One region of the Tessaracoccus lacteus genome, then DNA from elsewhere that is predicted to be linked to it. Evidence: predicted binding sites of a transcription regulator. Region 1 holds the regulator's gene; the other holds the start of a gene.
What was found. The regulator HrcA, encoded in region 1, represses chaperone genes, less so after heat shock. The targets are predictions, from matches to a motif close to TTGGCACTCGNNNNNNNCGAGTGCCAA.
Positions count from the first base shown of each region.

Region 2: the regulator HrcA is predicted to act here: its motif matches at 2,695-2,721, upstream of groES (co-chaperone GroES).

Region 1 covers NZ_CP123967.1:1,262,290-1,266,754, reverse strand. Annotated here, with positions in the region: gene tgt (tRNA guanosine(34) transglycosylase Tgt) at 1-48, opposite strand, end outside; gene QH948_RS05690 (16S rRNA (uracil(1498)-N(3))-methyltransferase) at 45-773, opposite strand; gene dnaJ (molecular chaperone DnaJ) at 770-1,942, opposite strand; gene hrcA (heat-inducible transcriptional repressor HrcA) at 1,963-2,964, opposite strand; gene QH948_RS05675 (MBL fold metallo-hydrolase) at 3,036-3,806, shown strand; gene araA (L-arabinose isomerase) at 3,872-4,465, opposite strand, start outside.
Region 2 covers NZ_CP123967.1:2,228,609-2,233,073, forward strand. Annotated here, with positions in the region: gene QH948_RS10360 (hypothetical protein) at 1-517, opposite strand, end outside; gene groL (chaperonin GroEL) at 706-2,295, opposite strand; gene groES (co-chaperone GroES) at 2,308-2,604, opposite strand; gene QH948_RS10375 (NUDIX hydrolase) at 2,748-3,254, opposite strand; gene QH948_RS10380 (hypothetical protein) at 3,308-3,577, shown strand; cobalamin riboswitch at 3,623-3,749, shown strand; gene QH948_RS10385 (hypothetical protein) at 3,821-4,465, shown strand, end outside.

The DNA.
Region 1 (4,465 bases):
GGGCGCGCCGTCGAGCCGGTGCGCGACGTCGAAGGAGAAGCCGCTCATCGGCGGGCCAGGACGTCGAGCTGGCCGAGCGCGACGGCCGCGGCGGTGGAGGTGCGCAGGACGCCGTCGCTGATCAGCACCGGCATGGCCCCGGCGGCGACGAAGCGGTCGAGCTCGTCGGCCGAGATGCCGCCCTCGGGGCCGACGATGACCAGCCCGGCCCCCCGGTCGGGCAGCACGACGTCGGCGATGTGCAGCTCCGCGTCCTCGTGCAGCACGAGCGCGACGTCCACGGAGCCGATGGCGGCCACGACGTCTGCCGTCGAGGCGGCCTCGACGACGGGGACGACCATGCGACGCGCCTGCTTGGCCGACTCCCGGGCCGTGGCCTGCCACCTGGCGAGCGACTTGTCACCCCTGTCCCCGGACCAGCGCACAATGGAGCGCGACGCCTGCCAGGCGAGGATGCGGCAGGCCCCGAGCTCGGTGGCCATCTGGACGGCGAGGTCGGACCGGTCGCCCTTGGCGAGCGCCTGCACGACCGTCCAGTTAAAGGCCCGGTCGCCGGCGTGCTCGAGGGCCGTGACCTCGACGACGAACTCCCGCTTGTCGACGGCCACCACCGTGCCGGTCAGGCCGAGTCCCGCGCCGTTGCTGAGCAGGACCGACTCGCCGGGGGCGATGCGCTTCACGATGCCGTGGTGCGCCTCCTCCCCTACGACGGCGATCCTCGAGCCGACGGCGACGGACTCGTCGAAGTCGGCCAGGAACAGCGGGAAGGTCACGAGGTGAACCACTCGGAGAGCTTGCCGAGCACGCCCTTGCCGTGCTTCGCGGTCTCCGCCTCCGGGTGGTCCTCGCGGCGCGACTCGGCGAGCTGGCGCAGCAGGTCCCGCTGGTGATCGTCCAGCTTCGTCGGGGTCTGCACGAGCACGGTGACGCCGAGCTCGCCGCGGCCGCCGCCGCGCAGCTTCGGCACGCCGCGGTCCTTCAGCGCGATGCGGGTGCCGGACTGCGTGCCGGCCGGGATGTCGACGGCGACGCTGCGGTCGGCCGGGTCGGAGCCCTCCCACTCGGCCTCGAGCGTCGTGACGTCGACGGTGGTGCCGAGCGCCGCGGCCGTCATGGGCAGCTTCACGACCATCTCGAGGTTGTCGCCGTCGCGGCGGAACGTCTCGTGGTCGGCGACGGACAGCTCGACGTAGAGGTCGCCGGCGGGGCCGCCGCCGGGGCCGACCTCGCCCTGCGCCTCCAGGTGGATGCGGATGCCGGTGCTGACGCCCGCGGGGATCTTGACCTGCAGCGTCCGGGTGGTGCGGACGCGGCCCTCGCCGGAGCACTCCGAGCAGGGCTGCGGGATGATCGTCCCGTAGCCGCGGCACGTCGGGCAGGCCTGCGTGGTGCGGATGTCGCCGAGGAAGCTGCGCTGGATCGCGGTGACCTCGCCGGCGCCGTCACACGTCGAGCACGTGACGGGCTCGGAGCCGGGCTCGCCGCCCTTGCCGGAGCACTTCGGGCACACGACAGCGGTGGCGACCTTGACGGGCTTGGTCACCCCGAAGACGGCCTCGTGCAGCTGCAGGGTGACGCGCACCAGCGCGTCCTGGCCCTGGCGCACGCGCGAGCGCGGGCCGCGGCCGCCGGCCTGGCCGAACATCGCGTCGACGAGGTTGGTGAAATCGAAGCCCCCGGAGAATCCGCCGCCGAAGCCGCTGAAGCCCGCGGAACCGGCGCCGGACATCGGGTCTCCGCCGCGGTCGAACACGGCGCGCTTGTTCGAGTCGCTCAGCACCTCGTAGGCCTCGCTGAGCTCCTTGAACTTCTCGGCCGCGTCGGCGTCGTCGGGCGCGACGTCGGGGTGCACCCTCATGGCGCGGCGACGGTACGCCTTCTTGATGGCCTCAGGGGTTGCGTCGCGCTCGACGCCGAGGATGTCGTAGTAGTCCTTGGTCATGTCTCTTCTCGGTTGGGACGTCAGCCTTCGGTGAGGATTCGGCTCACGTAGCGTGCCACGGCGCGGACCGCGGCGATGGTGGAGGGATAGTCCATGCGGGTGGGTCCGACGACCCCCAGCGAGGCGCCGTACTGGGCGCCGTAGCCAGCGGCCACCAGGCTGGTCGCGTGGAAGCCCTGCGCCCGGTTCTCCTGGCCGATGCGCACGGTGACGTCGTCGCCCGCGGCCTCGCCCAGGAGCCGGAGCAGCACGACCTGCTCCTCGAGCGCCTCCAGCAGCGGCCGCATGTTGGCCTCGAACGCGGTGCCAGCGAGGTTCGGGACGCCCGCGACGAGAACCTGCGAGGCGGGCTGCGTCGCGATGGCCTCGAGGACCGCGGCCACGACCGGGCCGGCCAGCGCCCGGTCCTCCGGGGCGATGGTCTCCAGGAACCCGGCGAGCACGCTGGCGGCGTCGGCCGCCGTCTGACCGATGATCGCCGAGGCGATCCGGCCCCGCAGCGCCTGCAGGCGCGGCTCGTCGAGCACCGGGGCCTCGAGGGTCGTCTGGTCGACGCGCCCGTTGGACTGCACGACGATGACCAGGAGCCGCTCGGGGCTCAGCGTCACGAGGTCGAGGTGCCGGATGACGTCGCGCTGCGCGATGGGGTACTGCACGATGGCGACCTGGCGGGTCAGCTGGGCGAGCAGCCTGACCGTGCGGCTGACGAGGTCGTCGACGTCGGCCGTCCCGCCGAGGAAGGTCGTGATGGCCGTGCGCTCCGCGGTCGACAGCGGCTTGACCTTCGACAGCTTGTCGACGAACAGCCGGTAGCCCTTGTCCGTGGGGATGCGTCCGGCGCTGGTGTGGGGCTGCATGATGTAGCCCTCCTCCTCCAGCGCGGCCATATCGTTGCGCACGGTGGCGGCGGACACGTCGAGCTGGTGGCGCTCGACAAGGGCCTTGGAGCCGACGGGCTCGCGGCTGGCCACGTAGTCGGTAACGATGGCCTTGAGGACCTCGAGTTTGCGGTCGTCCAGCATGTCACCTCCCGTGGATTCCTGGCACTCTCGGATGCCGAGTGCCAGTGTAGCGCCGAATTATGATGTGACCCATGTCGATGACTTGGGCCCCCGTGACGAACCGCGTACTCGTGACCCGCCTCGAGCCCCACCGGGTGAACTCGACGCTGGTGATCGGCGAGGACGCCGCCCTGCTCGTCGACGCCGGGAACACGCCCGCGCAAGGGGCGGAGCTGCTCGCCTCAGCCGAGGAGCGAGCGGGTGTGCCCGTGACGCACGTGATCCTCACGCACGCACACGAGGACCACTACGGCGGCCTGAAGGGCATGGGAGAGGTCGAGTCGCTGGCCCACGAGAACCTGACGGCGGTGCCGGTGACCCGCACCTTCTCGATGGCCGTCTCGCTGGACCTGGGCAACCAGCGGGTCGAGGCGCTCCACTTCGGCGAGGCCCACACCCGCAGCGACGTCGTGGTGTTCGTTCCTGGCGAAAACGTGGTGATCGCCGGGGACCTGCTCGAGGAGGGCGCGGACATCCAGGTGGACGAGACCAGCAACCTCAGCAACTGGCCGACGTTCCTCGACGGAGTGCTGGGCGCCACCAACGCGACCACGCGGTTCGTCCCAGGCCACGGCGACGTGGTCGACCGTGACTTCGCGTTCATCGCCCGCGCCGAGATCTCGATGCTCTACGGGCAGACGGAGATGCTGATCCAGCAGGGCACCGCGCTGGAGGACGCGGCGGCCGCGACCGAGTGGCCGTTCTCTGCCGAGACGCTCGCCGTCGCACTGCCGAAGGCCTACGCGGAGCTGGCCGCCAAGGGCATCACGCCGAGGAAGCAGCTGCCGATCTTCGGCCTCTGACACCTCCGGACACGAGGAGAGGGCGGCGCCTCCCCCCATGGGAGGCGCCGCCCTCTGGTGTCAGGTCAGCGCAGGCCGTCGGTGAACTTGCGCACCGCGGCGGTGTAGCGCAGCTCGGCGGCGAACCCACGGGTGGTGGTGTTCTCGTCGATCAGCGCCAGTTCGATGTCGGCCATGTCGGAGAAGTCCTCGAAGTGCTCGAGGCCCGCGGCGGTCGACATCACGGTGTGGTGCGCGGCGCCGGCGGTGATCCAGCACTCGGCGGACGTCGACAGGTTCGGGCGGGGCTCCCAGACGGCGCGCGCGACCGGCAGGTTCGGCAGCGGCTGGTCGGGCTCGACGACGTCGACCACGTTGGCGGTCAGGCGGAAGCGGTCGCGCAGGTCGGACATGGCCACGACGATGGCCTCGCCCGGGTCCGTGTTGAAGACCAGGCGAACCGGGTCCTCGCGGTCGCCGATGCCGAGCGGATGGATCTCCAGCGTCGGCTTCGAGGTGGTCAGCGACGGGCAGACCTCGAGCATGTGTGCGCCGAGGATCTTCTGCTTGCCGGGGGTCAGCTCGTAGGTGTAGTCCTCCATCAGCGAGGCGCCGCCGGGCAGGCCGTAGCCCATCACCTTGGCCAGCCGCACGAGGATAGCGGTCTTCCAGTCGCCCTC
Region 2 (4,465 bases), 970 kb from region 1:
GGCCCGCGACCTTCTCGAAGGCGGCGTAGCCATCGACGGCCGAGGGCGCCTCATAGTGGAACTGGTCCCCGTCAATGACGGTGGCGCCGGTCAGGTCGTGCAGCACCGCCCTGCGCACGGCGACGACGCCGTAGCGGACGCCGGGCATGTCGGCCAGCGATGCGACCGATGATGGCAACTCACCGAGGGCCACCTCGGCGGCTGGGACCCACGTCAGCTCCCCGAGCAGGTGCACGGAGGCGGACACGATCGAGACGGCCGGATCCGGGGCCTGCTTCACCACGTCGAGGCGCACGTCGATCGGGACGCCGTCGCCGGCTGCGGCCAGGGCGCCCGCGGGGATCGCGGCGACCACCAGCGAGCCGTCCTCGGCGATGCCGTGCGCTACAAACTCGAGACACTCGCCGACGCGGTAGGCGTCGAGCGAAGCCGCCCCAGCCCCTCCCACGAGCCTGCGCGCAAGCGCCGCCGCGCGCCCTTCGACCTCGGTCTTCGGCGCCTCGAACGACAGTGTCATGCGTCGGTTCCTCCGTGTGACGGTCCCAGTCAATTTCACAACTGCGGTGTTGCGGTATGTGCAACGTAGGCCACCCTAACCTATGTCGCCGCATAGCGCGTCATCGGCCCCCTCAATGAGATCCCCGGACAAGCGGACGGCCCCGCCCTGCCGAAGCAGGACGGGGCCGCGCGGGAGAGTTCAGCGACTCACTTGTCGTCGTCGGACTCGCGCTTGTCCACCACGAGGGTCTCGGTGGTGAGCAGCAGCGAGGCGATCGAGGCGGCGTTGGCCAGCGCGGAACGCGTGACCTTCACCGGGTCGATGACGCCGGCCTCGACGAGGTTCTGGTACTCGCCGATCTTGGCGTTGTAGCCGTGACCGACGGGCAGCTCGGCGACCCTCGTCGTGATGACGTAGCCGGCCTCGCCGCCGTTCTCGGCGATCCAGCGCAGCGGCTCGACCAGCGACTTGGCGACGACCTCGACACCGGCCTTCTCATCACCGGTGAGGCCGAGGGAGTCCTGCAGCACGGAGCCAGCGTGGATGAGCGCGGAGCCGCCACCGGCGACGATGCCCTCCTCGATGGCCGCACGGGTAGCCGAGACGGCGTCCTCGATGCGGTGCTTCTTCTCCTTGAGCTCCACCTCGGTGGCGGCGCCGACCTTGATCACGCACACGCCACCGGCCAGCTTCGCGACGCGCTCCTGGAGCTTCTCGCGATCCCAGTCGGAGTCGGTGCGCTCGATCTCGGCGCGCAGCTGCGCGACGCGACCGGCGACCTCGTCGGACTCACCGGCACCGTCGACGATCGTGGTGTTGTCCTTGGTGACGACGACGCGACGGGCGCGGCCGAGCACCTCGAGACCCACCTGGTCGAGCTTGAGACCGACCTCGGGGGCGACGACCTGACCACCGGTCAGGATCGCGATGTCCTCGAGCATGGCCTTGCGGCGGTCGCCGAAGGCCGGGGCCTTGACGGCGACTGAGGTGAAGGTGCCACGGATCTTGTTCACGACCAGGGTCGACAGCGCCTCGCCGTCGACGTCCTCGGCCACGATGAACAGGGTGCCCTTGGCTGCGATGACCTTCTCCAGCAGCGGCAGGAGGTCGTTCATCGAGGAGACCTTGCCGGAGTGGATGAGGATGTAGGGATCCTCGAGCACGGCCTCCATGCGGTCGGCATCGGTCACGAAGTACGGGGACAGGTAGCCCTTGTCGAACTGCATGCCCTCGGTGAACTCGAGCTCGGTGCCGAAGGTGTTGGACTCGTCGACGGTGATGACGCCGTCCTTGCCGACCTTGTCGAAGGCATCGGCGATCAGGGCGCCGATCTGCTCGTCACGCGAGGAGATCGTGGCGACCGAGGCCATGTCGTCGGTGGTGTCGATGGCGCGGGCGTTGGCGGCCAGCTGATCGACGACGGCCTCGACGGCCTTGTCGATGCCGCGCTTGAGGCCGACGGGGTTGGCCCCGGCGGCGACGGCGCGCAGGCCGGCGTGGACCATGGCCTGGGCGAGCACCGTGGCGGTGGTGGTTCCGTCACCGGCGACGTCGTTGGTCTTGGTGGCGACCTCCTTGGCCAGCTGGGCGCCGAGATCCTCGTACGGATCCTCCAGGTCGACCTCCTTGGCGACGGTCACGCCGTCGTTGGTGATGGTCGGGGCGCCCCACTGCTTGTCGAGGACGACGTAGCGGCCCTTGGGACCGAGCGTCACCTTGACGGTGTTGGCGAGGACGTCGACGCCGCGCTCAAGCGCCCGGCGGGCCTCCTCGTCGAAAGCGAGAATCTTTGCCATGGGTGCGCGTCCTTACTTGGAGACGACGGCGAGGATGTCGCGGGCGTTCAGGAGCAGGTACTCCTGGCCGTCGTACTTGACCTCGGTGCCGCCGTACTTGCTGAAGATGACGACGTCACCCTCGGCGACGTCGAGCGGGATGCGGTTGCCCTTGTCATCGACGCGGCCGGGGCCGGTGGCGACGACCTTGCCCTCCTGCGGCTTCTCCTTGGCCGTGTCGGGGATGACGAGGCCGGAGGCGGTGGTCTGAACGGCCTCGAGGGGCTGGATGAGGATACGGTCCTCGAGCGGCTTGATCGTGGTTGCCACGTCAACACCTTTCTTTTCGTTATCCGGGTTGCCCCGGGTCACTTGCTTGCATTCAGGGGCCGGGCGTCGTCGCGGGTGCCGCCTGGCCGGTTAGCACCCGACGGGGTCGAGTGCCAATGTCTAAGTTATCGCGGAGTTAGCACTCATTCAAGCCGAGTGCCAAGACTCGGCAGCGTGGTGACCTGCCATCCGGTGCTGTGCCCGCCGTCGTAGGGGATGACGCCGTGGAACTGTGCGATGGAGGCGTCGAACACCAGCGGTAGGAAGTGCCGGTCGCCGTCCCACATCGGCAGCCGCATCATCGTCGCGACGTCGTGCCAGGCGAGCGTCCCCTCCTCGTTCGAGTCGGGGATCTCGCCGGTGAAGCCGGTGATGAGGAACACGAACCCGAACACGTCGCGGCCGTTGAAACCGGGCCAGGAGACGGTGCCGCGCAACTCGAGGTCGGTCGCGTCGATGGCCGCCTCCTCCATCAGCTCGCGGCGCATGGCCGCGACGACGTCCTCCCCCGGCTCGACCTTCCCGCCGAGCCCGTTGTACTTCCCCAGCTGTTCGTCGGAGGAGCGCGCGATGCGGTGCACCAGCAGCACGCGCCGCCTGGTTGGATCGGTGACGTAGCCGAGGACGGTGAGTTCGGGAGCAAACGACATGCCTCGACGCTAGTCCACCGGCTCCATCTCATCTTCCGCTTCGACGCCAGAGCATGGCTAGACGTGCCATGCCCGTCGCGGACGGGCCCAGTCTCGAGGTGGGGAAGCCGGTGAGCCCCTGGCACGTCGGGGCCTGGGACTACTCGGACAGCGGCGCGCAGGGGTACCGGCCGCCGGCCGGCTCCGTCGAGGGCTGGTGCTACACCGGCACCCCCTGGGCGCTGATCGGCACCGCGGCGGGCCTCGCGGCGGCGGTCGCCGTCCTGGTGCTGGTCGCCCGCCGACGCCGCAGCGGCCCCTCCGGCGCGCTCGGCGGGCGCTGACGGGGAAAATGCACCGCGCGTTTCGGCACAGCGCATGTCCGGCGCACTAGGCTGACGGGTGCCCGCCGACCGCGGGCGCGGCCCGAGAGGGAAGTCCGGTGCGAATCCGGCGCTGACCCGCAACCGTGAGGCGAGAGCCGAGCCGGGAACCTGCGGAGGCCGGGAACTGAACTGTTGCGTCGAGGAATGCGCGGCTTCCGGGCTCACCGGATGCGTTCCTCGCGTGCCGCGAAGGAGCTCCGAATGACCCGACGACTCGTGGTCGCCCTGCTGGGCGCGATCACCATGACCCTCTCCCTACTCACGGCGCCGCTCGCCGCCCACGCCGACGGCGAGTCCAACGCCGTCGGCGAGTGCCTGTCCTCCGATGAGGTGTGGCTGCTGATCGTCGACGAGGAGGGCACCGTCATCGCCAACCAATGCGTCGGCACCCCCGCCACCGGCATCGCGGCTATCGAGGCCGCCGGCGTCGCCATCGGCTACGACTCCAGCAACTTCGTCTGCACGCTGGGCGGCCAACCGTCCGAGTGCCCGGCCGCCTTCAACGGCCAGTACTGGAACTACTGGCAGGGCTCGGCGGGCGCCGAGTACGCCTACGCGCAGACCGGCCCCGCCGAGAGCGTCCCGGCGGGCGGCACCATCGAGGCCTGGTGCTACAACAAGGCGGATGAGGAGGGCTGCACTCCGCCCACGCTGAAGATCGTCCAGGACGGCACCGAGGTCGCACCCGCGGCCGGGGCCACTGCCCAGGACCTGCCCGTCACCGGAGCCGAGGCCACGCAGGGCGAGGCTGCCGAGGAGGAGACCCCTGAGGACTCGGGCACGATGGGCTGGATCGTCGTCGGCATCGCGGTGGTCGCCGTCGGCGCCGGGCTGATCGCCTGGCAG